DNA from 3 places in the Pectobacterium artocarpous genome. Region 3 is predicted to be linked to each of the others. Evidence: predicted binding sites of a transcription regulator. Region 3 holds the regulator's gene; each other region holds the start of a gene.
The links. The regulator Fur, encoded in region 3, represses iron uptake genes when iron is present. The targets are predictions, from matches to a motif close to ATAATAATGAGAACNACTATCAA.
Positions count from the first base shown of each region.

Region 1: a site for Fur is predicted at 6,389-6,411, ahead of exbB (tol-pal system-associated acyl-CoA thioesterase). Genes of this name have one in related genera too.
Region 2: a site for Fur is predicted at 8,245-8,267, ahead of ACKQAD_RS07600 (Nramp family divalent metal transporter). Genes of this name have one in related genera too.

Region 1 is NZ_JBJXVK010000030.1:1,157-11,564, reverse strand. It holds gene cscK (fructokinase) at 1-519, shown strand, start outside; gene ACKQAD_RS17700 (sucrose-specific PTS transporter subunit IIBC) at 911-2,281, shown strand; gene ACKQAD_RS17695 (glycoside hydrolase family 32 protein) at 2,281-3,690, shown strand; gene ACKQAD_RS17690 (substrate-binding domain-containing protein) at 3,721-4,740, shown strand; gene exbD (TonB system transport protein ExbD) at 4,857-5,282, opposite strand; gene exbB (tol-pal system-associated acyl-CoA thioesterase) at 5,286-6,290, opposite strand; gene ACKQAD_RS17675 (TRAP transporter substrate-binding protein) at 6,964-7,941, shown strand; gene ACKQAD_RS17670 (TRAP transporter small permease) at 8,138-8,644, shown strand; gene ACKQAD_RS17665 (TRAP transporter large permease) at 8,660-9,952, shown strand; gene metC (cystathionine beta-lyase) at 10,203-10,408, shown strand, end outside.
Region 2 is NZ_JBJXVK010000009.1:5,383-15,790, reverse strand. It holds gene ACKQAD_RS07635 (carbohydrate ABC transporter permease) at 1-654, opposite strand, end outside; gene ACKQAD_RS07630 (carbohydrate ABC transporter permease) at 656-1,534, opposite strand; gene ACKQAD_RS07625 (ABC transporter substrate-binding protein) at 1,601-2,866, opposite strand; gene nudK (GDP-mannose pyrophosphatase NudK) at 3,260-3,841, opposite strand; gene ACKQAD_RS07615 (glycerol dehydrogenase) at 4,214-5,311, shown strand; gene ACKQAD_RS07610 (MFS transporter) at 5,504-6,679, shown strand; gene ACKQAD_RS07605 (2-hydroxymuconate tautomerase family protein) at 6,693-6,899, shown strand; gene ACKQAD_RS07600 (Nramp family divalent metal transporter) at 6,969-8,207, opposite strand; gene grpE (nucleotide exchange factor GrpE) at 8,448-9,035, opposite strand; gene nadK (NAD(+) kinase) at 9,184-10,062, shown strand; gene recN (DNA repair protein RecN) at 10,143-10,408, shown strand, end outside.
Region 3 is NZ_JBJXVK010000006.1:144,639-155,046, forward strand. It holds gene pgm (phosphoglucomutase (alpha-D-glucose-1,6-bisphosphate-dependent)) at 1-523, opposite strand, end outside; gene seqA (replication initiation negative regulator SeqA) at 571-1,107, opposite strand; gene ybfF (esterase) at 1,381-2,148, shown strand; gene ybfE (LexA regulated protein) at 2,440-2,721, shown strand; gene ACKQAD_RS05770 (methyl-accepting chemotaxis protein) at 2,837-4,507, opposite strand; gene fldA (flavodoxin FldA) at 5,369-5,896, shown strand; gene fur (ferric iron uptake transcriptional regulator) at 6,225-6,674, shown strand; gene glnS (glutamine--tRNA ligase) at 6,737-8,395, opposite strand; gene nagE (N-acetylglucosamine-specific PTS transporter subunit IIBC) at 8,570-10,066, opposite strand.

The DNA.
Region 1 (10,408 bases), on a different contig from region 3:
TTTGAGGCAATGCGGCAGATAAAAGCCGCGCTGGGGCGAGTTAGCTTCGACCCGAATATCCGTGACGATCTCTGGCAAAGCGAGCAGGAACTGCGCGACTGTCTGACACAAGCACTGATGCTGGCCGACGTGGTGAAGCTGTCGCGCGAAGAGCTGGCCTTTCTCTGTTCAACACCGGATGTTGAAGCAGGGATTCAGCAGTTTATGCAGCGCTACCCCACTCGGCTATTGCTGGTAACGTTGGGCAGCGAAGGGGTCTGGCTACACGATCGCCACCAGCTACGACACTTTGCCGCACCGTCAGTGACCCCCGTCGACACCACGGGTGCAGGAGACGCCTTCGTTGCCGGTTTACTGCACGGTCTGGCGCAGTATGACGATCTGTCACAGCCGCTTAGCTGGGATCCGATTATCGCGCAGGCACAGCGGTGCGGCGCACTTGCCACCACGGCAAAAGGCGCAATGACCGCACTCCCGTATGCTCAACAGTTAGACACGTTTCCCTTAGTCACCCCCTAACTCCTTCCATTTAATGCGGTTACCGCCCGGTTTTGTAGTCAGGATCACAGTTACAGAATCGGGTGAGTGAAATTTCTTGCTCCCCCTCCTGATGGCTTTTATTTTCCTCATGAAAAATCGGTTTAGCAATTTAGCTAAATATGAGAAATACAAAAATAATACCTCTCCTTCACGACGAGAACGAAAAAATGAAACTAAGCCACCTTGCTGTGACGATAGGATTGTTACTCCAGTGAAGATACGTTTGGCTCCACCAGCTTTAAAGCTGGCGGCGAATGGAACTTCGGCATCCAGATGGAAACCTGGTTCTGATAATTGCCTGACCTTAGCGTCGATGACGCCTTAATCGACGCCAAAGAAACTGCATATCCGATTGAAAAAGAGGAATAACATGGATATCAACAACACCGCCGCCGCGCTCATCCCCCTCCTCGGCGGTAAAGAGAATATCGCCAGTGCTGCCCACTGCGCGACTCGTCTGCGTCTGGTGCTGAATGACGACAGTCTGGCTGACAAGAAAGCGATCGAGAACGTTGACGGCGTGAAAGGCTGTTTCCAGAACGCGGGACAAATGCAGATCATTTTCGGCACAGGTCTGGTCAACAAGGTGTATGCCGAGTTCATCAAAGCGGCAGGCATCAGTGAATCAAGCAAGTCCGAAGCCGCCTCTATCGCGGCGAAAAAGCTGAATCCACTGCAACGTCTGGCGCGTCTGCTCTCGAACATCTTCGTCCCTATCATGCCAGCGATTATCGCTTCCGGTTTGTTGATGGGGCTGCTCGGTATGATCAAAACCTATGGCTGGGTCGATGCCAGCAGCGCGATCTTCGTGATGCTGGATATGTTCAGCTCCGCTGCCTTTATTATCCTGCCTATCCTGATCGGTTTTACCGCCGCTCGGGAATTCGGCGGTAATCCCTATCTGGGCGCGACGCTGGGCGGCATCCTGACTCACCCAGCGCTGACCAACGCCTGGGGCGTCGCGGGGGGCTTCGAGACCATGCATTTCTTCGGCATGGACATCGCCATGATCGGCTATCAGGGCACCGTGTTTCCGGTACTACTGGCCGTCTGGTTCATGAGCATCGTGGAAAAGCGCCTGCGTAAAACCGTACCTGATGCACTAGACATCATCGTCACGCCGTTCCTCACGGTCATCATTTCCGGCTTAGTCGCTATGCTGATCATTGGGCCTGCGGGGCGTGCACTGGGCGATGGCATTTCTTTCTTACTCAGCACCTTGATTGCCCACGCGGGCTGGCTGGCCGGTTTGCTGTTTGGCGGCCTCTACTCCGTTATCGTCATCACCGGCGTTCATCACAGCTTCCATGCGATTGAAGCCGGACTGCTTGGCAACCCGAATATCGGCGTCAACTTCCTACTGCCGATTTGGGCGATGGCGAACGTGGCACAGGGTGGCGCGTGTCTGGCGGTATACTTCAAAACGCGTGATGCTAAAACCCGAGCGATTGCCGTTCCCGCAGGACTTTCTTGTCTGCTGGGCATCACAGAAGCGGCGATATTTGGTATCAACCTGCGCTTTATTAAACCATTCCTGGCCGCACTGGCAGGCGGTGCGCTTGGTGGCGCGTGGGTCGTCTTCCATCACGTCAATATGACGGCCGTCGGGCTGACTGGTTTTCCAGGTCTGGCCATTGTGCAAGGCGGATCGATGCTTAACTACCTGATTGGGATGTTCATTGCGTTCGGTGCTGCCTTTGTCATTTCCTTACTGCTGAAATATAAAACGGATAGCGAATAATGAAGCAAGTCCACTTACTAAAGCGCATGACGCACGCCCTGATGTCAGGCTACTCACGGAAACAGGAAGACCCGTATCGCCCGGAATGGCATCTGTCACCGTGCGTGGGTTTGCTCAACGATCCGAACGGATTTATTCATCACAATGAGCGTTACCATCTGTTTTATCAGTGGAATCCTTTATCTTGTGCCCACGGAGCAAAATTCTGGGGGCACTGGAGCTCCGACGACCTGGTGAACTGGACGCATGAACCCGTCGCACTGGTGCCGAGTGAAAGCTATGAAAGCCACGGCTGCTACTCCGGCTCTGCCGTGGTGGATCAGGGTGCGATCATGCTGATGTATACGGGTAACGTGAAATACGATGATGGCTCACGTACTGCGTTCCAATGCCTCGCCCGAGAGAATCCTAACGGTGAATATGACAAACTGGGATCGGTTCTGACGCTCCCTGACGGCTACACAGGGCACGTTCGCGATCCGAAAGTATGGCGTCATGACGACCGCTGGTACATGGTGCTAGGCGCACAGGATCTCGACTTGCAAGGGAAAGTACTGCTCTACCGTTCTGACGATCTGTTGACGTGGGAAAAGATCGGTGAGATCGCCGGCTCCCGTTTGGGCGGGTTAGGTGATTTTGGCTACATGTGGGAGTGCCCGGACCTGTTCCCGTTGGATGAAAAGGACGTACTGATCTGTTGCCCGCAAGGCGTTCCCGCCGAGGAAGAGCGCTACCTGAACACCTTCCAGGCAGGCTATTTCATCGGTTCACTCAATTACGACAACGGCGCTTATCCGCATCAGGGTTTCCACGAACTGGATCTCGGTTTTGAGTTTTACGCCCCACAAACCACACAGAGTGAAGACGGGCGACGCCTGCTGTTCGGCTGGATGTCGATTCCCGACGATAATGAATTTTTTGAACCGACAATCGAATACGGCTGGATCCACACCATGACCTGCCCGCGTGAACTCACGCTGCACGGCGAGCGCATTTATCAACGTCCCGCACGTGAACTGCAACAGCTACGCAGGCAGCACTACACCTGGCATGGTGCCGCAGACTACGCGTCCCCGCTGCATGCCAGCAGCGCGGAAATCCTCATCACCGTTCAGGGGGAATTCCAGCTCAGCCTCGCCTCGCTGCTCGTTCTCTGTTGGGATGGGGAGCGCGTCACGCTGAGCCGACGTAATCGGCGCACCAGCGAACCCGAACATCGCTACTGGCGTGGCGACCTGAGCCAATTGCAGATACTGTGCGATCGTTCCAGCGTTGAAATTTTTATCAACGACGGCGAGGCTGTGATGTCTGCACGCTATTTCCCGGAAAGTGAAGCGACGATGACGTTCAGCGGCTCTGGGCGATTAACGCTACAGCACTGGCTGTTAGCACCATGCGTGATAGAATAACGTTCCTTTTTTCTGATAGCAGATCTCGTGGTGAAACCAACTAAACGCATAACAATCAGTGACATAGCTGCGATTGCCGGTGTATCAAAATCCACCGCCAGTTTGGTACTTAACGGACGCAGCAAAGAATTTCGTGTTTCTGATGAAACCCGCGATCGCATTTTAGCCGTAGCACATGAGCAGCGTTACCAGCCTAGCATTCACGCCCGTTCACTGCGTTCCTCACGCAGCAACACGCTGGGACTGGTGGTGCCGGAAATGACCAACTACGGCTTTGCCGTCATTTCCCGCGAGTTGGAGATGCTGTGCCGTGAAGCAGGGCTACAGCTGCTGATTGCCTGCACCGACGAAAACGCCAGTCAGGAGATGATGGCGGTCAACAGTCTGGTGCAACGCCAGGTCGATGGCTTGATCGTCGCCTCCAGCCTGTTGAGTGATACCGAATATCAGAAAATTAATCAGCAGTTGCCTGTCATACAATTTGACCGGGTGATCGGCGATTCCACGTTGCCGATGGTGATTTCCGAAGCGGTGGAATCCACCGCGGAAATGGTTGAGCGCATCGCCCGCCAACATCGTGATGAATTCTATTTTCTTGGCGGTCAGCCGAGAATTTCTCCGACTCGCCACCGTCTGGAAGGCTTCCAGCTCGGGCTGGCACGCGCAGGTATCGATTGTAAGCCGGAGTGGATTATTCACGGCAGCTACCACCCCAGCGCGGGTTATGAAATGTTTGCCCAATTGTGTGCCACACTGAGTCGCCCGCCAAAAGCGCTGTTTGTTGCCGCCTGTGGTCTGATGGAAGGCGTACTGCGTTATATGAGCCAGCATAACCTGATGGAAAGTGGCATCCGACTATGCTGCTTTGACGATCACTATCTGTTTGATTGTTTACCGCTGAAGATCGATACCGTAGCGCAGGATTGTGAAAACCTGGCGCGCAGCAGTTTTGAGATGGTGACCAGCCTGATTGCACAGCAGCCTCTTGAAGAAGATCGGCGCTATATTCCGACGCGTATTCACTGGCGTCATCCTGACTCACAGGCATAAGCCAACGCCTCCTGCCAGCCTTATACATCAAGCTATACGCACAAAAGACAGGCATAAAAAAAGGAACGCGGTTTGAATTTCCCACCGCATTCCTTCCTAAAACACCCACTCAGCCGTTATTTAGCGGCTGCGGTTTCCGCACCGACCAGACCAACCTTGAGGTAGCCTGCTTTACGCAGTGAATCCATCACGCTCATGATGGTTTCATAATCGACGCTTTTATCCGCCTGAAAGAAGATGGTCGTTTCTTTGTTAGTGCTGGTTTTCGCGTCCAGTACCTGAGCCAGAGATTGCTCGCTCACCACCTCTTCCCCCAGGAACATTTGCTTATCCGCTTTTACCGTCAGATAAAGCGGTTTTTCCGGGCGCGGCTGAGGTGCTGCCGATGAGGCGGGCAGATCGACACGAATGTCCACCGTTGCCAACGGTGCCGCCACCATGAAGATAATCAGCAGAACCAGCATGACGTCAATGAACGGCGTGACGTTAATGTCATGCATTTCACCGTCATCACTCACGTCCTCCTTCAAATGCATCGCCATGACTTAACCCACCCGCAGTTTATGCGCTGCTGAAGACGCCCGGTTATCATTGCTGGCAGCCACGTCGAGATCGCGACTTTGCAGCAGCAGCACCTGTGCAGCCACATCGCCGACCATCGCTTTGTAGCTGGCAATCGAACGTGCAAAGACGTTATAGATGACAACCGCAGGAATCGCGGCAACCAGACCAATCGCCGTCGCCAGCAGAGCTTCTGCAATCCCCGGAGCCACTACCGCCAGATTGGTGGTTTGCGTCTGTGCGATACCGATGAAGCTGTTCATAATGCCCCATACCGTACCAAACAGCCCGACGAACGGCGCCACCGCACCGACCGTGGCCAGATAGCCGTTACCACGCCCCATGTGACGCCCGGTAGCCGCCACGCGACGCTCCAGACGAAACGCGGTGCGCTCTTTAATTCCGTTGTTGTCATCCGAACGTGCGGAAAGTTCTAGTTCGTTCTGCGCATCAACCAACAGTTGCTGTGCAACGCTGCCTGCTTTGAACGCGTCCGCCGTTTCCAGCGCATCATCCAGCGTTTTCGCCTGTTCTAATGCCAAATATTCACGGCGCAGACGGCGTTTCGCACCAGACATCTCAACGCTTTTACTGAAGAAGATCGCCCAGGTAATCACGGAAGCCAGCAGCAGACCGATCATCACCGTTTTCACCACAGCATCAGCGTGCTGGTACATACCCCAGACGGACAAATCGGTTTTCATCAGGTTATTGGTGCCTGGTGCCGCAGTCGCTGGAAGCGAGAGTGCTGAGGCAGGAGCATCGGTTGTCACAGGGGCTGAAGGGGATGCCGCAGCAGGCTGAGTGGCAGGTGCTGCATTCTCTGTCGATAACGGCGTCGTTGCAGGAGCCGCAAACGCATTTCCACTTAGTCCCGCCGTACACAGCAGGATAACCAGCACGCTACGGGAAAATGCGCTGAATGCGCCACGTTTTTTTTGCCAGGTTGATAACACCTGTTGAGTTGTATTACTGACAGCAGTCTTCACGCTGTGCCTCCACCATTCATTCTGTACAGTACCTGCACATACCCGCAGGTATAATGCCACAATAACGCAGCCTGAAATGATACCAAACCCTGAACGAATTGATAGTCGTTCTCATTATTATTTACACCAGATAACATACTTTTTCTTGTGTTCTGACAGGGTTTTTGGGGGTATTCCCCCGCACATCAACACGAAAGGTATAAAAAAACTACTAAGAAGAGCATTCATAAATATATCGGCAGGAGATCGATCTAAAACATCGACAATACGGTGGGGTTTTTATGATCGACGTTTTGTGATCAACATTAAGTTATCACACCATTTCATGATGGCTGGCGACAGGTTTAATGAAATAAATAGATAACAAGATGAATAATAAGATAAATAAAACACAATGTTACGTATAATCCCGTGAGGTAAACAGGAATGAAACCCATATAAAACAGCATTTCATATTAGCTTTTTCTTTTGTGACACGAGTCATTCTACGAAGTTGTATAATAGGTTAGCTTAACTCGCAGAGCATACTGATGCTGCCCCAAGAATAATGTAATCCGGCAGCCGTTTTCTCAGCCGTAAACCCACTATTCATTACGCTATTTTTCATAGACTTATATTTTTAAATCACCATTTTATTATCGATAATATCACCCCCATCTTTGGAGATAATTCAATGAAGCTGTCAAAAACATTGATCGGCGCTTGTCTGGGATCTACCGTACTCCTGATGAGCCAAGCGATTCAGGCACAACAAATTAAAGCCTCTGATGTTCACCCGGAAGGTTACCCTAATGTCGTTGCCGTTCAGAAAATGGGAGAGAAATTAAAAGCCGCCACAAATGGCCGACTGGAAATTAAAACCTTCCCCGGTGGAGTCTTGGGTGATGAAAAACAAATGATTGAGCAGGCACAGCTCGGCGCGATTGATATTATCCGTGTATCAATGACGCCCGTTGCTGCTATTTTACCGGAAATAGAAGTCTTCACGCTGCCCTATATTTTCCGTGATGAAGATCATATGCATCAAGTGCTGGATGGAAAAATCGGTCAGGAGATTGGAGACAAAATTACTAACAACAGCAAATCCAAACTGGTTTTTCTCGGCTGGATGGATGCGGGAACGCGTAACTTAATCACCAAACAGCCGGTGGTGAAACCCGAAGACCTCAAGGGCATGAAAATTCGCGTCCAGGGTAGCCCGGTCGCGCTGGCAACGTTAAAAGCAATGGGGGCCAACTCAATCGCGATGGGCGTCAGTGAAGTCTTCAGCGGCATGCAAACCGGCGTGATTGACGGCACTGAAAATAACCCGCCGACGTTTGTCGCACACAACTACCTGCCCGTAGTGAAAAACTACACCTGGAGCCGCCACTTCATTATTCCTGAGCTGTTCCTGTATTCCAAAACCAAATGGGACAAACTTTCTAAAGAGGATCAGGACCTTATCCTGAAGCTAGCGAAAGAAGCGCAGCAAGAACAGCGTGTGCTGTGGAATGAATATACTCAGCAATCTCTGGATAAAATGAAAGCTGGCGGTGTTCAGTTCCATGACATGGATACCGAGTATTATTTCAAAGCCACACAGCCCGTACGCGATCAGTTTGGTGCCAAATATCAGGATCTGATTAAAGCCGTCGCTGACGTCCAATAATCAGTCTCTCATCTCAGCGGATAAATAGCGGACTCTTGGCTAACGGATTTACGCAATGAAAACGGTGATAGTGGATAGATTTCCATTATCACCGCGCCACGGATTTGTCAGCAACATCATAAATAGCACTCTATTTATTCGCCCCTGATATCAACAATTCTTCTTCGATTACTACTTAGCGAATATAGGTGGCACAATGGCACAATATTATCTTTCTAGTATGGATGTACTCTATCGTATTGCCATGTGGGTTTCTGGTGTGGCGTTATTAATTATGACGCTAGTGATTCCAGTCGGAATATTCGCACGCTATGTATTAAATGCCGCATTATCCTGGCCAGAACCCATTTCAATTATTTGTATGGTGACATTTACTTTTGTCGGCGCCGCCGTCAGTTATCGTTCCAACTCACATATTGCTGTCAGTATGTTAACCGACAGATTGCCAGAATCCGGTAAGAAGATTTGCGTTCATCTGTCTAATATCCTGATGCTCCTGATCAGCCTGTTTATTCTCTATTACAGCACATTGCTTTGTCTGGAATTATGGGAACAACCCGTGGCGGAGTTCCCATTATTAACCGCGGGTGAAAGTTATTTACCGCTGCCTCTCGGTTCATTCATCACCGTACTCTTCATCATCGAAAAAATGTTTTTCGGCCCGCAGGATAAACGCCCTGTGGTAATGCTTGGCAGTGCTTAATTCGGAGCCAATACCATGGATGCATTTATTCTCATAGCCTCACTGGCTGTGCTGTTAGCGGTTGGCGTTCCCGTCGCCTACGCGGTCGGGTTGAGCGCCATTGTTGGCGCGTTTTGGATCGATCTACCACTTGAGGCGGTCATGATCCAGATTACCAACGGCGTGAACAAATTTTCGCTGCTGGCAATTCCTTTTTTTATTCTGGCCGGGGCAATCATGGCCGAAGGCGGCATCGCTCGTCGGCTGGTCAGCTTCGCTTACATCTTTGTCGGCTTTATTCGCGGCGGCTTATCGCTGGTTAACATCGTCGCCTCAACGTTTTTCGGTGCAATCTCCGGCTCTTCCGTCGCAGACACGGCTTCAATCGGTTCGGTGATGATCCCAGAGATGGAGAAAAAAGGTTATCCGCGTGATTTCTCCGCTGCCGTCACCGCCAGCGGTTCCGTGCAGGCCATTCTGACCCCGCCGAGCCACAACTCTGTAATCTACTCGCTGGCCACCGGTGGTACAGTTTCGATTGCCTCGCTGTTTATCGCAGGGATCCTACCCGGTCTGCTGCTCAGCCTGACCATGATGGTGATGTGTGTTGGTTTTGCCCATCGGCGCGGTTATCCAAAAGGTGAACGTGTACCGTTCCGTCAGGCGCTGAAAATCTTTGTCGATACCCTGTGGGGATTGATGACGGTCGTCATCATCATGGGCGGGATTCTGTCCGGTATTTTTACCGCGACTGAGTCTGCGGCCATCGCCTGTCTGTGGTCCTTTTTCGTGACCATGTTTATCTATAAAGATTACAAGTGGTCGGAACTGCCCAGGCTGATGTACCGCACGGTCAAAACCGTGACGATCGTGATGATCCTGATCGGCTTCGCCTCCGCATTCGGTGCCATTATGACCTACATGCAGTTGCCCGCCCGAATTACCGAGTTTTTCACCTCCATTTCGGATAACAAGTACATCATCCTGATGTGGATTAACATCATGCTGCTGCTAATCGGTACGCTGATGGACATGGCGCCGCTGATCCTGATCCTAACGCCCGTTCTGCTGCCCGTCGCCCTCTCGCTCGGTATCGATCCGGTGCATTTCGGCATGATCATGCTGGTGAACCTCGGGATCGGCCTGATTACACCGCCGGTGGGGTCAGTACTTTTTGTCGCCAGTGCGGTAAGTAAGCAGAAGATAGAACAGGTCGTGAAAGCGATGCTGCCTTTCTACTGTGGGCTTTTCATGGTGCTAATGCTGGTCACTTATATTCCCGCCATCTCGCTCTGGCTGCCCAAATTCTTCGGCGTGCATACGGGTTAGCACATTAAAATTGCGCCATGTTGATTAACTGCAATACAGAAGACATGGCGCTTTCCTTGCCTTTCCCTACCTGAAATATTTTCACCTACCTCTAATCTTACCCTACTCAAGCCCACATGCCGCCCCAGCCGTGATAACGTAGGGTTAATACATCGAATAACGCCTCCTTATTTCCTCACACTTTTGCTATCAGGAATATCTGGCGTATTGGATCATCCGGCAGGATTGAATAGAAAAGGTAATAGTGGTTATGACAAGCAAAAAACCGGCAACCGCGTTAGTCGCCGCAGGACGCAGTAAGAAATTCACCCACGGTTCCGTAAATCCCGTTATCCAGCGCGCTTCTTCGCTGGTATTCGATACCGTGCAGGACAAGAAGCATGCCGCCATTAACCGGGCTAAAGGGGCGCTGTTCTATGGTCGCCGCGGTACGCTAACCCATTTCTCATTTCAGGA
Region 2 (10,408 bases), on a different contig from region 3:
TAATTCATTAGATTGAAGGACAATAAGCGGCCAGAGAAAGGCATTCCATGACGTCATGAAAACAATAATAAAAGCAGCGGAATAACTGGCACGCATAATCGGCACATAGACATACAGGAAAATTTTCCATTCTGCGACGCTTTCAACGCGCGCAGCATCAATCAACTCTCTCGGAAACGTTTTAGTACACTGCCTGAAGTAAAAAATAATAAATGCCCCGGCCACGGTCGGCATGATCACCGCAAAGTGCGTATCCAGTAACCCTGCCTTACCAAACATGGTGAAAAGCGGGATCATTAATGCCGCGAACGGAATCATCATCGTCGTGAGTAGCGCAACATAGACACGCTCACGATTCTTACTAGAGTAAATTTCAAACGCATAGCCTGCGATAGAGCACACGACAAGCGTTGACACCGTGCTGATCAACGCAATTTTTGACGTATTCCAGAACACCAGAGCCAGATCCACCTGGCTCGTCAGGTTGGTAAAATTGACCAGTAATTGATCGCCAAACGTGAATTTCCCCATGTTGATTTGGCTGGTGCTATTCGTGCTCGACACCACCATCCAATAAAAAGGGAAAAGCGAAAAAATACTCATCAACACGAGAAAAACATGCATGAGTATGCTGTTAACTTTACTTTTCCTCATCTCATCCCTTCCGTGCCGCTTTAAACTGAATCAGTGCCAATATTGCTGAAAAAACAACAATGACGTACGAAACCGTTGCCGCATAGCCAAAGTTAGGCACAAACTTGAATGACAGGTTATAAATATAAAGCGATAACGTCAGCGTCGCATTTGCCGGGCCACCATTCGTGATATTCATCGCCTCATCAAACAGCTGTAATGTGCCAATGGTTGATGTCACACTGGTAAAAAGAATAACCGGTTTCAACAAGGGTATCGTAATGAAGAAAAATTGCTTAATCGGGCTGACGCCATCAACTCGGGCAGCCTCATAAATCGATTTATCAATATTCTGCATAGCGGAAAGATAAAATATCATATTATATCCCGTCCAACGCCATGTAATGGCAATAATGATCGTTACCTTCGCCCAGAAAGGATCGGATAGCCACGGAATGGGATCATCAATAACATGAATAAACAGCAAGAATGAGTTAATCACGCCATCCAATTCAAACATGCTCTTAAAAAGAATTGAGTAGGCAACCAGTGAGGTTACACAGGGTAAAAAGATCGCTATTCTAAACCATTGGCGATATTTAAGCTGAGACGAATTCAAACAAGAAGAAATGGCCAATGACAATAAAATCATAATCGGAACTTGGATTACCAGAAACGTCAACGTATTCCAAAGTGCCGTTTTGAACATAGGATCATGAAATAAACGAATGATATTCCCCAGGCCAACAAATTGTGTCACCACACCGCGGCCAGACTGAAAAGAGAGCCAAAGTGATTTGAAAATAGGGTATATCGTCATTAAGGCAATTAATCCAACAGCGATAGCAACAAAAGCCCAGCCGTTGATGTTATAAAGCCTATTCATTTTAGGTTTATACATCTTTATCACACCATCGATTTCCGGAGAGAACTGCTTGAGGGCTTCCCGCCCTCAAGCTCACACTCGCTACTGCATAATCTGATTTTTTAGTGTCGTTTCGGCGCGTTTTAACACGTCATCGACAGAATCGCCTTTCAGTAATGCAGGTATTTCAGCAGCAATGGCGTTATCAACTTCCTGGGTATACATACCGTAGGAAACCTGTGGGATTTCAGTCACCCATTTAGAAAAATCAGCAAACACCGGTTGCCCACCAAAGAACGGATCGTGTACCGCGTAAGCAGAGCCGGAAGTCGCAGGGAGGAAAGTGGCAAGCGCACCACGATCAACCAAAAGGGTTTGATACATATTGCTATCGGCCGCGAAGGTTTTCTGCAAAAACTCAATCGCCTGTTTCGTGTTTTTGCCGCCCTTTAAGACATACCAGCTTGAGCCCCCTTGATTAGAGGCATGTACCGCTTTGTCGAGGTTCAACCGTGGGATCGGTGCGACACGCCATTTTCCTTTCTGGTCTTCAGCGCTTTTAATTGAACCAATTACCCATACACCAGAAACTACACTCGCCGATTTTCCGGCATTAAAGCTCCCCACAAAACTTGACCAACCCGAAATAGGACGTGCAATTTTCGCATCGTTAATCGCTTTAATCGTTTTTAATGTTTCTTTCAGTGCATTATTTTTAGTGAGATTGAGTTGCCCTTGATTATCGAAGAACCATTCTCCACCAGACTGCATCATAATATGAGGAAGAACCACATCGTTCATATCGTAGGTCAGCATATCAACACCGGTTTTCGCTTTTACCTGCTTACCGATCTCAATATATTTATCCCAGGTAATACTGACCATATCACTCTCTTTATATCCGGCTGCTTCCAGATAATCGAGTCGATAGAACATTCCCGCCACGCCGGAATCAAAAGGAACACCGTAGACCTTATTCTCTACCGTCATCACTTTCGTTTTATAAGGTGCAAACTGGCTATAATCGATAACATCCTGTAATGGGATAAACGAGTCAGGATAAGCCTGAAGATATTTCTGAGCATTATAATCTTCAATCAGTACAATATCAGGAAGCGAGTTTTTAACCCCAGAAGCCAACATGGTATTCAATTTCTGTTCAATATCTTCTTTACCAGAGTCGATCACTTTCAGACTAAAACTGGGATCGGCTTTTTTATATATCGACGAGGCCTCATGCATTGCCGCGACATTGAAGTTAGGATCCCAGGCCCATACGGTGACTTCAGCAGCCAGACTTTGACTTGATACGCCCAGCGTGAGCAATGAAACTGCAAATAGGGTGGATACTTTATTCTTGATCTTCATCAGAGCAGTCCTTCTTTACTTTTTGTAAAGAAAGAATATGAGTTACTGCATAATGAAGCAACGAGTTACACCGCTTACATTCTTTCATCCGGTGATACGGGTCACACAACGGGGTGAGAAATGACTAAATATTCGATCTAAATACAAAAATTTTAGGAAAAATTTCCCCCCTATAGCGCACATACCAACCGATAAAAGCGACTAAAATAAAGACAAAATCCAGATCATACCATTGAAAATAAAACAAAAAATGAAAATATAAAAACAGAGAAAAAGGTTATTCGGTTAATATTAACCACAATCACGCCGTCACCATGAAATGACACAAGAATGAAAGCGTTACCACACAACTTCAAGAGGCACACGAGGATACCCGTGTGCCGCAAACCCTGTCTATGTTCTGACAAACCAGCCGCGAATGATCGCGTGCTGTAGCAGCATGATGGTTTTGCCGTCTTTAATCCTACCATCGTTCATCATCGCGACGGCTTCGCTGAACGGCAATTCCAGCACTTCGATATCTTCATCTTCCACACCGCCGCCCGAGTTATCCCGTAGCGATTCATCGTATTCGGCCGCAAAGAAGTGCAGCCGTTCTGTGACACCGCCGGGCGACATGTAGGCATCGAACAACTTCTCGACGTTACCAACCGCATAACCGGTTTCTTCTATCGCCTCATTACGGATGCACTCTTCGGGCGAATGATCGTCCAGTAACCCCGCGCACGCCTCCAGCAGCATGCCGCTCTCGTTACCGTTGACGTAGGTAGGAATACGGAACTGCCGCGTCAGGATCACCGTGCCTTTCGCCCGGTTGTACAGCAGAATCGTCGCACCATCACCACGGTCGTAAACCTCACGAATTTGGCGCACTACACCGCCATTCTTTCTTTTTAAATCAAAAATATATTTATGAAGAATAAACCAGTGGTCGGACAGCAGCTTCTTTTCGACGATATCAATGGGAGACGACATGCAAACACCTCGACGATCGATGGCTGGAGGAACGCTTTTCATATAGTAGAGTCACACATCATATCCCCTTTTCGCCCCGACATAAACGGGCAGGGAAACGCAGGCGCAGCGGTAATTACGACATAACCTTTTCACTAACCGAATGATTTTTATGATTTATCGTCGCGCTTCCATTTCGCTCTTTTCGTCCATCTCTGGTTTCTCGTCTATGCTATACCCTAAGTTATTCGCGTTTCAGGAAGTCACGCTGCGCTTTTGTTACCTCCACCACCACCGCCAATTCGCCATAGCGTGCATACCGCAACCGCCTTCCTGACCCGCTCAAATTCCATACCGCATCACTTCTCCAACAACATCATCGAGGTAGACAACATGAGCCATTTCATTTTCTCTTCACCTAGAAAATATGTTCAGGGTCGCGGCGTGCTGGATGAGCTGGGCGAGCAGCTTAAGCCGCTAGGTACGAAAGCCTTTCTGATGGCGGACAGCATCGTGTGGGACATCATCGGCCAGCGCGTCGATACCTCTCTTAAACAGGCGAGCATCGGCCACCATTACGAGCGCTTTAACGGTGAGGCGTCCAGTAACGAAATCACGCGCCTTGCCAAGTTGGCGCGTGACGCTGGTACGAATATCGTCGTCGGATTAGGTGGCGGCAAAACGCTGGATACCGCGAAAGCTGTCGCCGATGAACTGAAACACAACGTCGCGATCGTCCCAACCGTGGCGTCAACGGATGCACCGTGCAGCGCGCTGTCTGTCATCTACACCGACGACGGCGTGTTTGAATCCTATCGCTTTTACGATAAAAACCCCGATCTGGTACTGGTCGATACCGCCGTCTGCGCTCAGGCTCCTGCCCGCCTGTTTGCCTCAGGCATTGCCGATGGGCTGGCTACGTTTGTCGAAGCACAGGCGGTTCTGCGTTCTCACTCACTTTCCATGTTGGGCGGTAAACCCACGCTAGCGGGCATGGCGATTGCCGAAACCTGCGAAAAAACACTACTCACCTACGGCTACAGCGCCTATAAAGCAGTGGAGAAAGGTGCCGTCACGCCAGCGGTGGAATCTGTGGTTGAAGCGAATACGCTGCTTTCCGGCCTCGGGTTCGAGAATGGCGGGCTGGCTGGCGCTCACGCTATCCACAACGGTTTTACCGCGATTAAAGGCGATATCCACCACCTCACGCACGGGGAAAAAGTCGCCTATGGCACGTTAACGCATATGGTGCTGGAGCAGCGCCCCGATGAAGAAATCGCACGCTACATCCGCTTTTACCGCGCCATCAACATGCCAACCCGGTTAAAAGATCTGCATCTGGAAAATGAGTCGTTTGAGAATCTGGTCAAAGTCGGAGAGCTGGCGTGCAGCGACGCCGATACGCTGAAAAATCTGGACAGCGGGTTAACGGCAGAAGACGTCGCCCACGCGATTGTTGCCGTCGACGCGTTCAGTAAAACGATCGCATAGCGGTAGCTGCGGTAAAAAGCCCGACGTCAGCACGATCGATCCAATGGCGTCGGGTGTGATACACAAGCCTCTCCACATCACAAAGAAAAACGTTCTCTTTACGTCATCAACCTGCTCATTACTATTCACTTTTATTTGCTGAGAAAATGGGCAGGATAACGGCATGTTCTCTGTACTTTGGGTCATCGCATAATGGATCGTCCTCGCCTTATTCCCCTCTCGGATACGCTGACGCTTGCCCTTTTCGGGACGATCGTGCTGGCGTTAGGCATGGGGCTTGGACGCTTTTTGTATACGCCGATGCTGCCCGTGATGCTGGAAGAGAGCAGCTTCACCTTCAACCAGCTTTCCTATATTGCCAGCGCGAACTACGCTGGCTATCTGTTCGGTAGCCTGTTTTTCTCTTTCAGCCGTCGCGCCTCAGCCTCTCACCCCATGTTCCTGATGTTTAGCGCTGCCGCCGCGAACGGCATTTTGCTCTTCGCGATGGCACTGACCACCCACACGATGCTGGTCATGCTTATTCGTTTCCTCGCCGGGATCGCCAGTGCAGCAATGATGATCTTCGGTTCGTTGACCATTTTGCACCATACCCAGAATCACAGTAGGCAGACTCACGTTATCGCCTCGCTCTACGCCGGAGTAGGTGTGGGGATCGTATTGGGCAATGAATTCATCATCATCGGACGGCATTACGCCCTCACCGCCGGGTTATTATGGTGGGGTGCCGCTCTGCTCTCCACGCTACTTCTGATTGCCTTATTCATCCTTTCTCCGCCTAAATCCAGCGTCGCGCCGCAGCCGCTGACGAATACCGATGAGCCACCTCTGCCTGGCTGGCGGCGGCTTGCGTTGTTGTATGGCCTTGCAGGCTTCGGGTATATCATCATCGCCACCTATCTGCCGTTGATGGTGACTGCACTGGGTATGCCGCATTTATCTCTTCATCTCTGGTCGCTGGTTGGGCTGGCCATCATTCCCGGCTGTTTTTTCTGGCTATGGGCTGCCAGCCGCTGGGGAACCTTGCCCAGCCTAACAGCAAACCTGCTCATTCAGGGCATATGCGTCCTGCTGACGCTGTTCAGCCACTCTCCCATAGCGCTGATATTCAGTGGTATCGGCTTTGGTGCTACCTTTATGGGAACGACCTCGCTGGTGATGCCCTTCGCCAAACGGCTACGCGCACCGCACAGCATCAACCTGCTTGGTCTGGTGACGCTCACTTACGGCATTGGCCAAATTCTTGGTCCACTGCTCACCAGCGCCTTGACGAATACCAACGCTATCGCGCCAGCGATACTGTGCAGCGCAGCAGCACTTTTCATCGCGGCAGGGCTCTGTTTCCCCTTCCGTCGACCACAACCATAACCCCGGAGAACCCATGCCATACGTCAACATCAAAATCACCAATGAAGGTGCCACCACTGAACAAAAACGTCAGTTGATTGAGGGCGTGACCCAACTGCTGGTCGATGTGCTAAACAAAAACCCGAAAACCACCGTCGTCGTGATTGATGAAGTCGACACGGACAACTGGGGGATAGGCGGCGTTCCGGTGACGGAGCTGAGGAAGGCTAGTAACCAGTAACCAGTAACCAGTAACCAGTAACCAGTAACCAGTAAATAGTGAAACGGTGCCACATACGTGGCACCAGACTTATATCCCCAGCATCGTATCAATGAGCAGATACATATTCAGAGAAACCACGAGAACGACAATAAGTTGCCCAATACGCTGTACCCATTTGCCGTTGACCATCGTTCCCATCAGTTCACGGTTGCCAGTGAAGGACAACAGTGGAATCAGCGCCAGCGCAATCCCGAAGCTCAGTACCACTTGACTTAGCACCAGCACGCGCGTCGGATCCATACCGGACAGGATCACGATAAACGACGGCAGCATCGTTACGGTGCGGCGAACCCAAAGCGGAATGTGGAAACGCACAAATCCCTGCATCACCACCTGCCCCGCCAGCGTACCGACAACCGTAGAGGACAGGCCGGCGGCCACCAGGCTCAGACCAAAAATTATTGCAGCAGCTTTGCCTAACAGCGGCTCCAGCGTGAGGTAGGCTTTATCCAGATCGGCAATATTCTGATTGCCGCTGAAATGGAACGCTGCCGCCGCCGTCGCCATCATCGCCAGATTGACGAATCCGGCTATCGTCATCGCAATCGCGACATCGACTTTCGTTGCGGAATAACGCTCGGCACGGGTATGGCGGCCTTCGTGCTGCGTCAAGGAAGAGTGAAGGTAAATCACATGCGGCATAATGGTCGCCCCCAGAACACCCGCCGCCAGCAGCACGGCATCGGAGGTCGGCAGACTAGGGATCGCCATACCTTTGGCTAACGCGGATAGCTCCGGCTGAGAGAAGACCAACTCGACAATATACGCCGCTGCAACAAACAGCAGCAGTCCGCCGATAACCATCTCCAGCGGCTTCTGACCGCGCTGTTGCAACATTAAAATCAGGAAAGTTGCAATAGCGGTGAGGATCGCGCCTTCCAGCAACGACACGCCCAAGAGCAGTTTGAAACCAACCGCCGCACCGATAAATTCGGCCAGATCGGTCGCCATCGCAATAATTTCAGCCTGCACCCAATAGGCCCAAACGGCCGGACGCGGAAAGCGATCGCGGATATGTTCCGCCAGATTTTTACCCGTCGCGATCCCTAATTTGGCGGACAGCAGTTGGATCAGCATCGCCATCAGATTCGCCCACACCACCACCCACAGCAGCGTATAACCATAGGCTGCGCCAGACTGGATGTTCGTAGCGAAGTTACCCGGATCGATATAACCAATCGCCGCGATAAACGCCGGGCCCATCAAAGAGAGTTTGATCTTCCTTGATGTACGGCTTGTTGACTCAATAACACGGCTACCCGGCATAGTATGACCCTTCTAACACTGTTGTTTTATTACTCTCACAAAAACGATAATGATTATCAAGTGCATTTAGAGCGGTGATACCAATTCTTTTGATAGTTAAAGATGATGAGCCATTCAAAACCTAAAAAATATCTTTTTTATCAAACAAACCTTAACAAGATATAAACAAAAAACCCCATGCGATGGCACGGGGTTTGGAATGAAGATGCGTTGTAAATACAGTCTTAAAAGCAAAAACTATCAGTCTTGTGCTTTTGATACCGCAACCATTGCTGGACGCAACAAACGGCCGTTCAACGTATAGCCTTTTTGCATTACCATCATGACGTGGTTCGGCTGGTGATCGGCCGAAGGCAGCATCGTCATTGCCTGATGCACTTCTGGGTTAAATGGTACGTTGACCTCACCGACAACCTCAATACCAAATTTGCGGACGGCATCCAGCAATGATTTCAGCGTCAGTTCAACCCCTTCAATCATCGCAGCCAGTGATTCGTCGGCTTTGTCCGCCGTATCCAACGCACGTTCCAGATTATCGATAACTGGCAGCATTTCGCTGGCAAATTTTTCTACCGCAAATTTATGCGCTTTCTCAACATCCATTTCCGCACGGCGGCGAATGTTATCGGCTTCAGCACGGACGCGAAGCATATTGTCACGTTCACGCTGTTGCAGTTCGCTCAACTGGGCTTCCAGCTCAGCGATGCGTACATCACGCGGGTCAGCTACGTCTGCCGTCTCTGGCGTGGCATCCGTTTGCTGCCCTTTTGCTGCTTCCGTTTGATCCAGCACTTGCTCGTCAGGCGTTTTCTGTTCTTTACTACTCATGAAATTCTCCGCGGTTTAGCATTAATCTCGCTAGTTGCTTATTATGGGGATCAAAATCGGGGATTCAAGGGAACCCGTCATATATTGCTTCCCGTCGCTGCCGATACACCACGCTGAGGACAAAACAGCAATGAACACACCGCTTACAATGAACAGGCCGTTTAATTGTATTGGCATAGTCGGCCACCCGCGCCACCCAACGGCGCTGGCAACTCATGAGATGCTTTACCACTGGCTCACCGACAAAGGTTACTCGGTTCTGATCGAGCAGCAAATCGCCCGTGAACTGAACCTGAAAGACGTGCCGACCGGTAGCCTTGCCGATATCGGCCAGCAGGCAGATCTGGCCGTTGTCGTCGGCGGTGATGGCAATATGCTCGGCGCGGCGCGCGTGCTGTCGCGCTATGACATCAAGGTTATCGGCGTGAACCGTGGTAACCTCGGTTTTCTGACCGACCTCGATCCTGACCAGGCGCAGCAGCAGCTTTCTGACGTGCTCGACGGTCATTATCTGAGCGAACAACGCTTCATGCTGGAAGCACACGTTTGCCGTGCAAACCAGCCCAACAGCATCAGTACTGCCATTAATGAAGTCGTACTTCACCCGGGGAAAGTCGCACATATGATTGAATTTGAAGTCTATATTGACGACAAGTTCGCCTTTTCCCAACGTTCAGACGGCCTAATTATCGCTACGCCTACTGGCTCAACCGCCTATTCCCTTTCCGCTGGCGGCCCGATTCTGACGCCGTCGCTGGATGCGATTGCGCTGGTACCCATGTTCCCACATACGCTGTCTGCACGCCCGCTGGTCATCAACAGCAGCAGTACGATTCGGCTGAAATTTTCCTGCATTACCAATGACCTGGAAATCAGTTGCGACAGCCAGATTGCGTTACCGGTACAGGAAGGCGAAGAAGTGCTGATTCGCCGCAGCGAGCACCACCTAAATCTGATTCATCCGAAAAATTACAGCTATTTCAATACACTAAGCTCAAAACTCGGCTGGTCAAAAAAATTATTCTAAAATTCTATCCAGCTACTTTACTGTATATAAAACCAGTTTATACTGTATGTAATCACATGTGATTACATACAGGAGCTATCATGCTGGCGCAACTCACTATCAGTCACTTCGCCATCGTGCGCGAATTAGAAATCGATTTTCAGTCAGGAATGAGCGTTATCACCGGAGAAACCGGTGCGGGGAAATCGATTGCGATTGATGCCCTCGGTTTATGTCTGGGAAATCGTTCTGACGCCAGCATGGTCAGGCCGGGCGCAGCCCGCGCCGACATTTGCGCCCGCTTTGCGCTGGCAGATACCCCAACGGCACGCCAGTGGCTGGAAGAAAACCAGTTGGATGACAGCAA
Region 3 (10,408 bases):
TCTCAATCACGCTAGTGAGATTGGTGTCTGCCGGGCCACCGTTAGGCGGGTTATATTTAATGCCACCATCTTCCGGCGGGTTGTGGGACGGCGTGATTACTATGCCGTCCGCCAGCGCCCCACTCTGACGATTGTGAACCAGAATTGCGTTAGACACCGCAGGTGTTGGAGTAAAACCATTATCCAACTGCACGATCACATCCACGCCGTTGGCAGCCAACACTTCAAGCACAGAGATAAACGCAGGTTCGGAGAGCGCGTGAGTATCTTTACCGACATAGCACGGGCCGCTGATGCCTTGCTTTTTACGCTCTTCAGCAATCGCCTGCGCAATCGCCAGAATGTGCAGTTCATTAAAGCTATGGTGCCCCGCGCTACCTCGATGACCAGACGTGCCGAATTTCACCGCATGCGCTGTGTTGCCGACTTCCGGCCGCAGCACATAATATTGTGACGTTAACTGTGCCACATTAATCAAATCGCTCTGCCGGGCAGGCTGCCCGGCCCGTGGGTGATTAGCCATTGGCGCTTCTCCCTAACGCTGTAGTTAGATAAATAGTTGATAAATAATCAGATGGTTCCGCACACTTTTTCTGTCAGTTCCGTAGGGAACTGCATCGTCAACATGATGTGCTCAACCATGCTACGTTTACGATCGGTATTCGTGTTGGTAATTACCCAGTATGGCGTGCCCGGAATATGTTTAGGCTTTGTGTGTGTACCATGCTGAAGCAACGTTTGTTGATCGCCCGCAAAATAAACTCGGGTGCGACCATGAAGAGATTCTGTCGCGGCAGCAAACTCCTGCGGCGACAAGGTATACAACGTGGACAGAACCAGCATAAAGCGATTGATGGCCTTATTCTGTTCAGCGTATTCATCCGACAGCAGCAGCTCACGCAGGGTCCGTACCCGATCGCGCGGGCTCGGCGCAACGGCTGGCTGAGACGTCACCGTTGTGGCAACCTCTACCGCTGGCGTGGTAACAGGCTGACCAGCGGTAAATTTCAGCATGCGCCGTAAAATATCCGATGCGCTTTCACCAATATGTTGTGTGTGGCTGGCAATATAACGATAAAGCTCTTCGTCGACGTCAATAGTTTTCATCTTTATCCAGTGCTGTTTTTACCCAAAATTGTGCAAATTACAGAGATGTACCTTTCTGTAACCCGGCATCTATGGGTAGATGACTCAAATCAAAAGGATTATACAGGCGTTCAAATATTATCGAACAGCGGCATAATGGGACAATAGCAAAAGTCAGACTATGCCCCAATGCCTTTCACATCCCTTCGAGTGACGATATCGATTCCTTCAGCGACAACATTGATTCTAAAGTCATGATACCCTAAGCCTATGTCTCTCTGAATGAACTTCACCATGAAATTGAATCATCGCTGGCAAAATGCGCACCAACCCACAGATAAAATCCCTGTCGTCCTGATTCATGGCCTGTTTGGCACACTGGATAACCTTGGCGTATTAGGCAGAGATTTGCAAAACACGCATGACATCCTGCAAATCGATTTACGCAATCACGGTTTGTCGCCACGCTCGCCGCAGATGAATTACTCCGCGATGGCGCAAGATGTGCTGACACTGCTGGATGACCTGAACATCGAACGCGCTATCGTTATTGGCCATTCAATGGGCGGAAAAGTTGCCATGGCGCTCAGCGCGCTCATTCCCGAACGACTGGACAAACTGGTCGCGATTGATATCGCACCAGTGGATTATCAGGCACGCCGCCACGACACCATTTTCTCTGCGCTACGCGCCGTCACGGAAGCCGGGCTGACCTCGCGCGCAGAAGCCGCCGTCTTAATGCGTCAGCACATAATAGAAGAAGGTGTCATTCAATTTTTGCTGAAATCCTTCCAACAGGGTGAGTGGCGTTTTAACGTACCAGTGTTGTGGGATGAGTACGAAAACATCGTTGGCTGGCAGGATGTTCCCGTCTGGCAAGGCCCTATCCTGTTCATCCGAGGCGGCGATTCTCCTTACCTGGACGATCGCTACCGAGACTCGCTGCTGCGTCAGTTCCCAGCGGCGCGCGCGCATGTCATCAGCGGAGCGGGCCACTGGGTTCACTCAGAAAAACCCGATGCGGTTTTACGCGCTATACACCGTTTTCTGGACACGAATTAACCAGACGACATTGCCACTGGCGGATTCATGATAACGGCGACAGTTAACCGTTGTCGACGCCAATGCGGCTAAGGTATGATGGCGCTCGCAGTAGAGGGACGGCTGATTCAGCCACAAGCATTGTAACCACTTCATCAAAATGCACGCATAACTTCCCGACATGTTTCACAGATAAAAAACCGCATTTTGGCAACCTCTGTTGCAGGGTGAGAATCGGTATCGCTTTTATCTGTAGAACAAGACGGACAGCACCGTGTATTTTGGTCCGAATACCTTGCAGTATCATTACTTATGGCAAAAGAACAAACGGATCGCACCACACTGGATCTGTTCGCAGATGAGCGTCGTCCAGGCCGCCCCAAGACCAACCCGCTCTCGCGTGACGAACAACTAAGAATTAACAAGCGTAATCAATTACGTCGCGATAAAGTGCGTGGTTTGCGCCGTGTTGAATTAAAGATTAACAGCGATGCCGTCGATATCCTGAACAGCCTTGCTGAAGAGCGGAACATCAGCCGCAGCGAATTGATTGAAGAGATGCTGCTGTCGCAGTTAGCGGAACAGCAGCCCTGATTGGTGTAATTCCGCACTCATTTCTTGCAATATTCACATTTTGTGCGGTGCCATTTCTGACGCCGCACAAATTTCTATTTGAGAGCCAACTCTCGCGTTCGGATTAAAACAACGCTTAGAATTTTTCCCAGTTATCATTACTCGGTGGCAAGGCTTTGCCTGCTCGGGGTGCAATCACCTGCTGCGTTTTCTGCACAGGCTTTGCCGCGACTTTCAACGCTGACTGCATATCGGACAACTGGAACAACGACACCGTCTGATTCAACAACGCCGCCTGCTCTTCCAGCGACAAGGCGGCCGACGATGCCTGTTCAACCAACGCGGCGTTTTGCTGCGTTACGCTGTCCATTTCTGCCACGGCCTGACCAACCTGCGCAATCCCTTTACTCTGTTCTTCCGATGCTGACGCAATTTCGCCCATAATGTCCGTCACGTTGGTGACTGCACGGACGATATCCTGCATGGTGTCACCGGCATCGTTAACCAGATTGGAACCCGTATCCACACAGCGAACAGACTCGGAAATCAGCCCTTCAATCTCTTTCGCCGCCTGCGCACTGCGCTGCGCCAGACTGCGTACTTCACCCGCGACCACGGCAAACCCGCGCCCTTGCTCACCCGCACGTGCCGCTTCCACTGCCGCGTTCAACGCCAGAATGTTGGTCTGGAAAGCGATGCCGTTAATCACGGTAGTGATTTCTGCGATTTTTCTCGAGCTGCCGGAGATTTCTGCCATGGTTTTCACCACGTTCTCAACGATTTCTCCACCTTTCTTCGCCGTTGTCGACGCTTGTAATGCCAGTTGGCTAGCGTGGTTGGCGTTTTCAGCGTTCTGTTTCACCGTCGCCGTCAATTGCTCCATGCTAGCCGCAGTTTCTTCCAGTGCGGAAGCCTGCTCTTCGGTTCGTGAAGACAGATCGTTGTTGCCCGCCGCAATCTCAGAAGCACCCTGATAGATGGAATCCGTGCTGTTTCTGATCGTGCTAACCGTGTTGGCCAGACTCCCCTGCATTTCACGTAGCAGCGGGAACAGGCGCCCTACACAATTGTTGCCGAAATCCAGAATTGGCTTGCCTAGATGACCAGAAGCAATCACGCTAAAGTGATCGCGCAGGTCATTTAACGGACGGGTCAGACACACCACCAGATAACGATCGGTCAGGAACAGCATGATAAGACCGATAACCAATCCGCTTAGCAAAATGTTCTGCCCAATCGTGGTAATTAGCTCAAAACGCACACCCGCTGCATCGAATTTCTCTGCACTGGCTTTACTGAATGCGGTTAAAGACGCACCAAACTGGCGACTCAGCGGCGGCACAACGTTCTTGGCCTGATTTTGGTAATCATCCAGCGCATTGGCAACGGCTTTTTGATAAAGCGGCTCAACGCCCTGAACAACCAGGTTATTCCAGTCACGGCTGACGGCCTGCACCAGAGAAGCATCCAGACCCGCATGATCGATAGCATTAAATGCCACCAAATCGGACTTCAGTTTATCCAGCGCGACAAGTGCAGAAGCCTGCTCTTTATCTGCGGTGGCATTATCACCACTGCGGCGAGCGTCAACAGCGCGCGCCAGACGGGTTACCATACGGAAGTACTGATCGTTGCCCTGGTTGATAAAATTCATGTTCTGAACCAGCAAGGTGCTGGTTTTCGAGCTCGCCGTCATCTCTTTAAAAGAGAATATGGTATATATTGATACGCCGCCCCAAAGAATACAAAAAGTGCCCAGCACCCATAACATAGCGGTTCTGATGGCAATATTTTTTATAAGTCTCATAGCTCACTCCAAATCAGGAAAATGGTTAAAAAGATTTTTATCGCTAATCAACCGATATGAATCATAAAATTCACACCATGAAACAGGTCACTTCTCTCTAGCGTTCATATTTCACCGAGTTGAAAACTCAAAAACCACGCTAACTCATCGGCTAAACGCAGAGAATATTTAGCGCTCTCGCCATATTTATTAAAATAATTTTTCATATTGAGAATGAACTCACTTATTTTTATAGATATAGGGATTTTCAATCAGTGAGTTACCATCAAAAGCGCTGTCGTCCGTGTCTCATGTATGTCGGCAAGCCCGCTTATACTAAGTTTCCATTTCATTCTTTAACATCAAAAGGATAAAAAATACCTCCGTATTTTTATCACCTCGCCTGTAAATGGGTATAATTCTTGCCTTCATTTATTAGGAATATTCCCAATAAATGTCACAAGTGTTCAATTTGATAAAAACATTATCTTTTGTATGCTTTTAATTCTCATGAATAGTAACGTACCGTGAAGTGACTTTTATTTATTACAAACAAAAGCCTGCTTTCAATTACAACCGAAATTAGCCCTTAAAATAAAAAGCGCATTCATAAAAAATGAAACATTATTGTTAACATAAAAATACACTTAAGGATATGTGCATTTGCTCCTAGACGATGACATAATCCATATCAATTATGTGGAATTTGGCCTCAGCAGGGATACGCTTCGTTTCTTTTACTGCCCTCCGCATTTCATATGTTCTTGATTTACGCCTCCTTACCGATACGAGTTTCTCCTGATGTGAGTGTCTGTTATTATTAATGGATAAGTGGGTGAAACATTACACCATACCATTAGGAATCAAGAGGTTATTCAATTCATGGCACTCATCGGAATATTCTTTGGCAGTGATACTGGTAACACTGAAAACATCGCCAAAACGATCCAACAGCAGTTAGGCACCAACGTTGCGGATGTTCATGACATCGCCAAAAGCAGCAAAGAGGACCTTGAAGGTTTCGATATCCTGCTGCTAGGTATTCCAACCTGGTATTACGGTGAAGCTCAGTGTGATTGGGATGACTTTTTTCCTTCACTGGAAGAAATTGATTTCACTGGGAAACTGGTTGCCCTATTTGGCTGTGGCGATCAGGAAGACTATGCAGAATACTTCTGTGATGCCATGGGCACCATTCGTGACATTATTGAGCCTCGCGGCGCGACGATTGTCGGCCATTGGCCAACAGAAGGCTATTATTTTGAAGCCTCTAAAGGGCTCGCCGACGACAATCACTTCATCGGCCTGGCTATCGATGAAGACCGTCAGCCTGAACTGACCAGCGAACGCGTAACAACGTGGGTGAAACAGATCAGCGATGAACTGAATCTGAAAGAGCTGGTTGGGTAAACCACGTTGGCTCTGATAATCACTATCAGAGCCAAAATAACATTGATAGGTAAAATCTTTCATAATAATTGATACATTTTTTTAACTTCTATCAGTAAACCTGTACAATAATCCCATCGGTTTTATATGTGCTTCACCATTTCCTCATTCATCAACAACGGATTGCGTTATATACCAGTAGTGTGAATGGGGACAATATTGTTAACATTCCCTTGTTTTCATTTTGTATGTGCGGTTCTATAATTGGGACGCTATTACATTTTTGCGCCGACCGATGTCATAGGCTAGGCAGCCTCCATTGATAAGTAAGCAACAGGACTAAACCCGCATGACTGACAACAATATCGCATTAAAGAAGGCCGGCCTGAAAGTCACTCTTCCAAGACTGAAAATTCTGGAAGTGTTACAGGATCCTGTCTGTCACCACGTCAGTGCGGAAGATTTATATAAGAGATTGATTGATATGGGCGAAGAGATTGGTCTTGCTACCGTCTATCGCGTACTCAACCAATTTGATGATGCGGGCATCGTCACTCGTCATAACTTCGAAGGGGGTAAATCCGTTTTCGAACTGACACAGCAGCATCATCACGATCACTTAATTTGCCTCGACTGTGGCAAAGTCATTGAATTCCGCGATGAATCTATCGAAGCACGCCAACGCGAGATCGCAGAAAGACACGGCATTAAACTGACCAACCACAGTTTGTATCTCTATGGGCATTGCAGTGAAGGGGATTGCCGCGAGGATGAAACCCTGCACGAATCAACACGATAAATCGACCGCATAAAAAATAAAACCGCCGAGGCGGTTTTATTTTTGTCTTCTTACTGGTGGCGTTAGCCTACCCAGGTATCACGCAGTCCAACCGTACGGTTAAACACCATATGTTCTGCACTGGAGTAAACGCGGTCGGCACAGAAGTAACCTTCGCGCTCAAACTGATACGCTTTCTCTGCTTCCGCCTGCACCAGGCTCGCTTCTACAAAACCTTGCGTAATCTTCAGTGAGTCTGGATTAATCGTCGACAGGAAGTCCTCCGCTGCGCCAGGGTTTGCCACACTAAACAGGCGATCGTACAGACGGAACTCCGCTGGCACCGCGTGTGCCGCAGAAACCCAATGGATCACACCTTTCACTTTACGGCCATCAGCCGGATCTTTGCTCAGCGTTTCCGCATCATAGCTACAGTAGATCGTGGTGATGGTGCCCTGCTCATCTTTATCAATACGCTCGGCTTTGATCACATAGGCATTACGCAGACGCACTTCTTTACCCAACACCAGACGCTTGTACTGTTTGTTGGCCTCTTCGCGGAAATCAGCGCGATCGATGTAAACTTCGCGGCTGAATGCAACCTGACGTGAGCCCATTTCTGGCTTGTTCGGATGGTTTGGCATCGTGACAAACTCTTCATGCCCGGCTGGAAGATTCTCGATCACCACTTTGACCGGATCCAACACCGCCATCGCGCGCGGGGCGTTCTCATTCAGATCGTCGCGGATGCAGGATTCCAGCGCGGCCATTTCCACGTTGTTATCCTGTTTCGTGACGCCGATGCGCACGCAGAATTCACGGATAGAAGACGCACTATAACCGCGACGACGCAGACCAGAGATAGTCGGCATACGTGGATCGTCCCATCCTTCAACGACATTTTCCGTAACCAGTTGATTCAACTTACGCTTGGACATAATCGCGTATTCAAGATTCAGGCGAGAGAACTCATACTGACGCGGATGGCAAGGAATGGTGATATTATCCAACACCCAGTCATACAGACGACGGTTGTCCTGGAATTCCAGCGTACACAGCGAATGCGTGATCCCTTCCAGCGCATCGGAAATGCAGTGGGTAAAGTCATACATCGGGTAGATGCACCACTTGTTACCCGTCTGGTGATGATCGGCAAATTTAATACGGTACAGCACCGGATCGCGCATTACGATAAAGGACGATGCCATATCGATTTTTGCACGCAGGCAGGCCGTACCTTCCGCAAATCCCCCGTTGCGCATTTTTTCAAACAGCGTCAGATTTTCCTGCACGGTACGGTCGCGGTAAGGGCTGTTTTTGCCCGGCGCCGTCAACGTACCACGGTATTCACGGATCTGCTCGGGCGTCAGTTCATCAACGTAAGCCAGCCCTTTACCGATCAACTCAACCGCATACGCGTGCAGTTGATCGAAATAATCAGAAGAATAGCGAACATCGCCGCTCCATGAAAAACCCAGCCACTCGACGTCACGTTTGATCGACTCAACGTATTCGATATCTTCTTTTACCGGGTTGGTGTCGTCAAAGCGCAGGTTACATTGCCCCTGATAGTCACGCGCGATACCAAAATTCAGGCAAATAGACTTGGCATGCCCAATATGCAGATAGCCGTTCGGCTCTGGCGGGAAACGCGTCTGAATATGGTCATGCTTACCGGACGCCAGATCTTCATCGATAATCTGACGGATAAAGTTGGTTGGGCGGGCTTCAGCCTCACTCATTCTTCATTCCTCAATGCTAAAACGACGTATAACCGACAATGATCCAACAAGCTACGCTGGGAAACAACCGTTAGTTTCATTTAATTATTCATAACGAAAAAAAAGGCGAGATTGCTATCTCGCCCTATCTATTTCATCGACACAACAGCACGTTAAACATATAACGCCGTCATATTACGCCTTGTTATGTTCCGCTTTCAGCGCGGTCGCTATCGATTCAGCCTGTGTGCCAACGACAATCTGGACGCTTTGCTTATTCAGACGAATCACGCCCGCCGCACCAAGACGCTTCGCCTGCGCATCATCAACCAGAGAGGAATCTGCCACATTCAAACGCAGGCGTGTGATACAGGCATCAATGCCGATCAGGTTGGCTTTGCCGCCCAGCGCCTGCAAGTAACCCCGCGCCAGTACCGCTGCATCGCCTGATTTCTCGCTTGCAATCGCGGTACTCACGTCATATCCATCAGCTTCGCTACCGCTCACGGCCAGTTCACGTCCCGGCGTTAACAGGTTGAAGCGCATGATGGTAAAACGGAACACCACATAGTAAATGATGAAGAATACCAGCCCTTGTGCAAGCAGCATATACCACTGTGTAGCAAGTGGATTGCGTGAGGACAGCACCATGTCCACCAGACCGGCACTGAAGCCAAAGCCGGCAATCCAATGCATACTGGCCGCGACAAAGACGGAAAAACCGGTCAGTAACGCATGTAGGAAATACAGCACCGGGGCCACAAACATGAAGGAAAACTCCAGCGGTTCGGTGATCCCGGTGAAGAAGGAGGCAAATGCCGCCGCCAGCATGATCCCAGCTACTTTGCTTTTGTTCTCAGGGCGGGCGCAGTGGTAAATCGCCAGCGCTGCCCCCGGCAGGCCAAACATCATTATCGGGAAGAAGCCCGCCTGATAACGTCCGGTGATCCCCACCACGGCTTTGCCAGAATCGATAGACTGCTGACCAGCTAGGAAGTTAGGAATATCGTTGATGCCCGCGACATCAAACCAGAACACAGAGTTCAACGCATGATGTAGCCCAACAGGAATCAGCAAACGGTTAAAGAAGGCGTAAACCCCGGCGCCCACCGAGCCCAACTGTTGGATATGTTCACCGAACGACACTAGCGCATTGTAAATCACCGGCCAGACGTACATTAAAATGAACGCCACCAGAATCATCAGGAAAGAAACCAGAATAGGGACCAATCGGCGTCCGCTGAAGAACGACAGCGCCTTAGGCAGTTCAACCTGGCTAAAGCGGTTATACAGTTCGGCGGACATCACACCGACCAAAATCCCGATGAACTGGTTTTCAATCTTGCCAAACGCAGCGGGCACCTGTTCAACAGGGATCCGTTGGATCATAGCGACAACGGCCGGAGAACACAGCGTAGTCAACACCAGATAACCGACAAAGCCGGTCAATGCCGCCGCACCATCCTTATCTTTCGACATGCCGTAAGCAACACCGACAGCAAACAACACCGCCATATGCCCGATAATCGCCTCACCCGATTTGATGAGGAGTGCCGCCAGCGCGTTCTCGCTTCCCCAGCCAACCGGATCAATCCAGTAACCAATCCCCATCAGGATAGCGGCAGCAGGCAGCGTCGCGACAGGCACCATCAACGCCCGGCCGACTTTTTGTAAATAGCTCAAAGTACTCACTTTTCCCTCTCTTACCTTTGCGAGATAAATGAAATGTTGTGGGGCAAACAAACCTGCCAATAAATTTCACTGCCGAAAAACGTCGCTGTTGAAAATGTCATTGCCAAAAAACGTGACCAGCGGTGGTTCTTAGGGGGAGTGTAAGAAAAATAATTCGCTACACAAATTAAACCCCGTAATTATGTGATAAAAATCACCCAAAAACTGCATATTAAAAGTTTATACCTGAATAAAACCCCAACTTATTTCAAGATTAAAAAAAACGGAGTAGACTAATTTTAATGCATAGACAACACGCGCAACTGGCGCTTGACGCAATAACGCAATTCATTCCACTTGAAA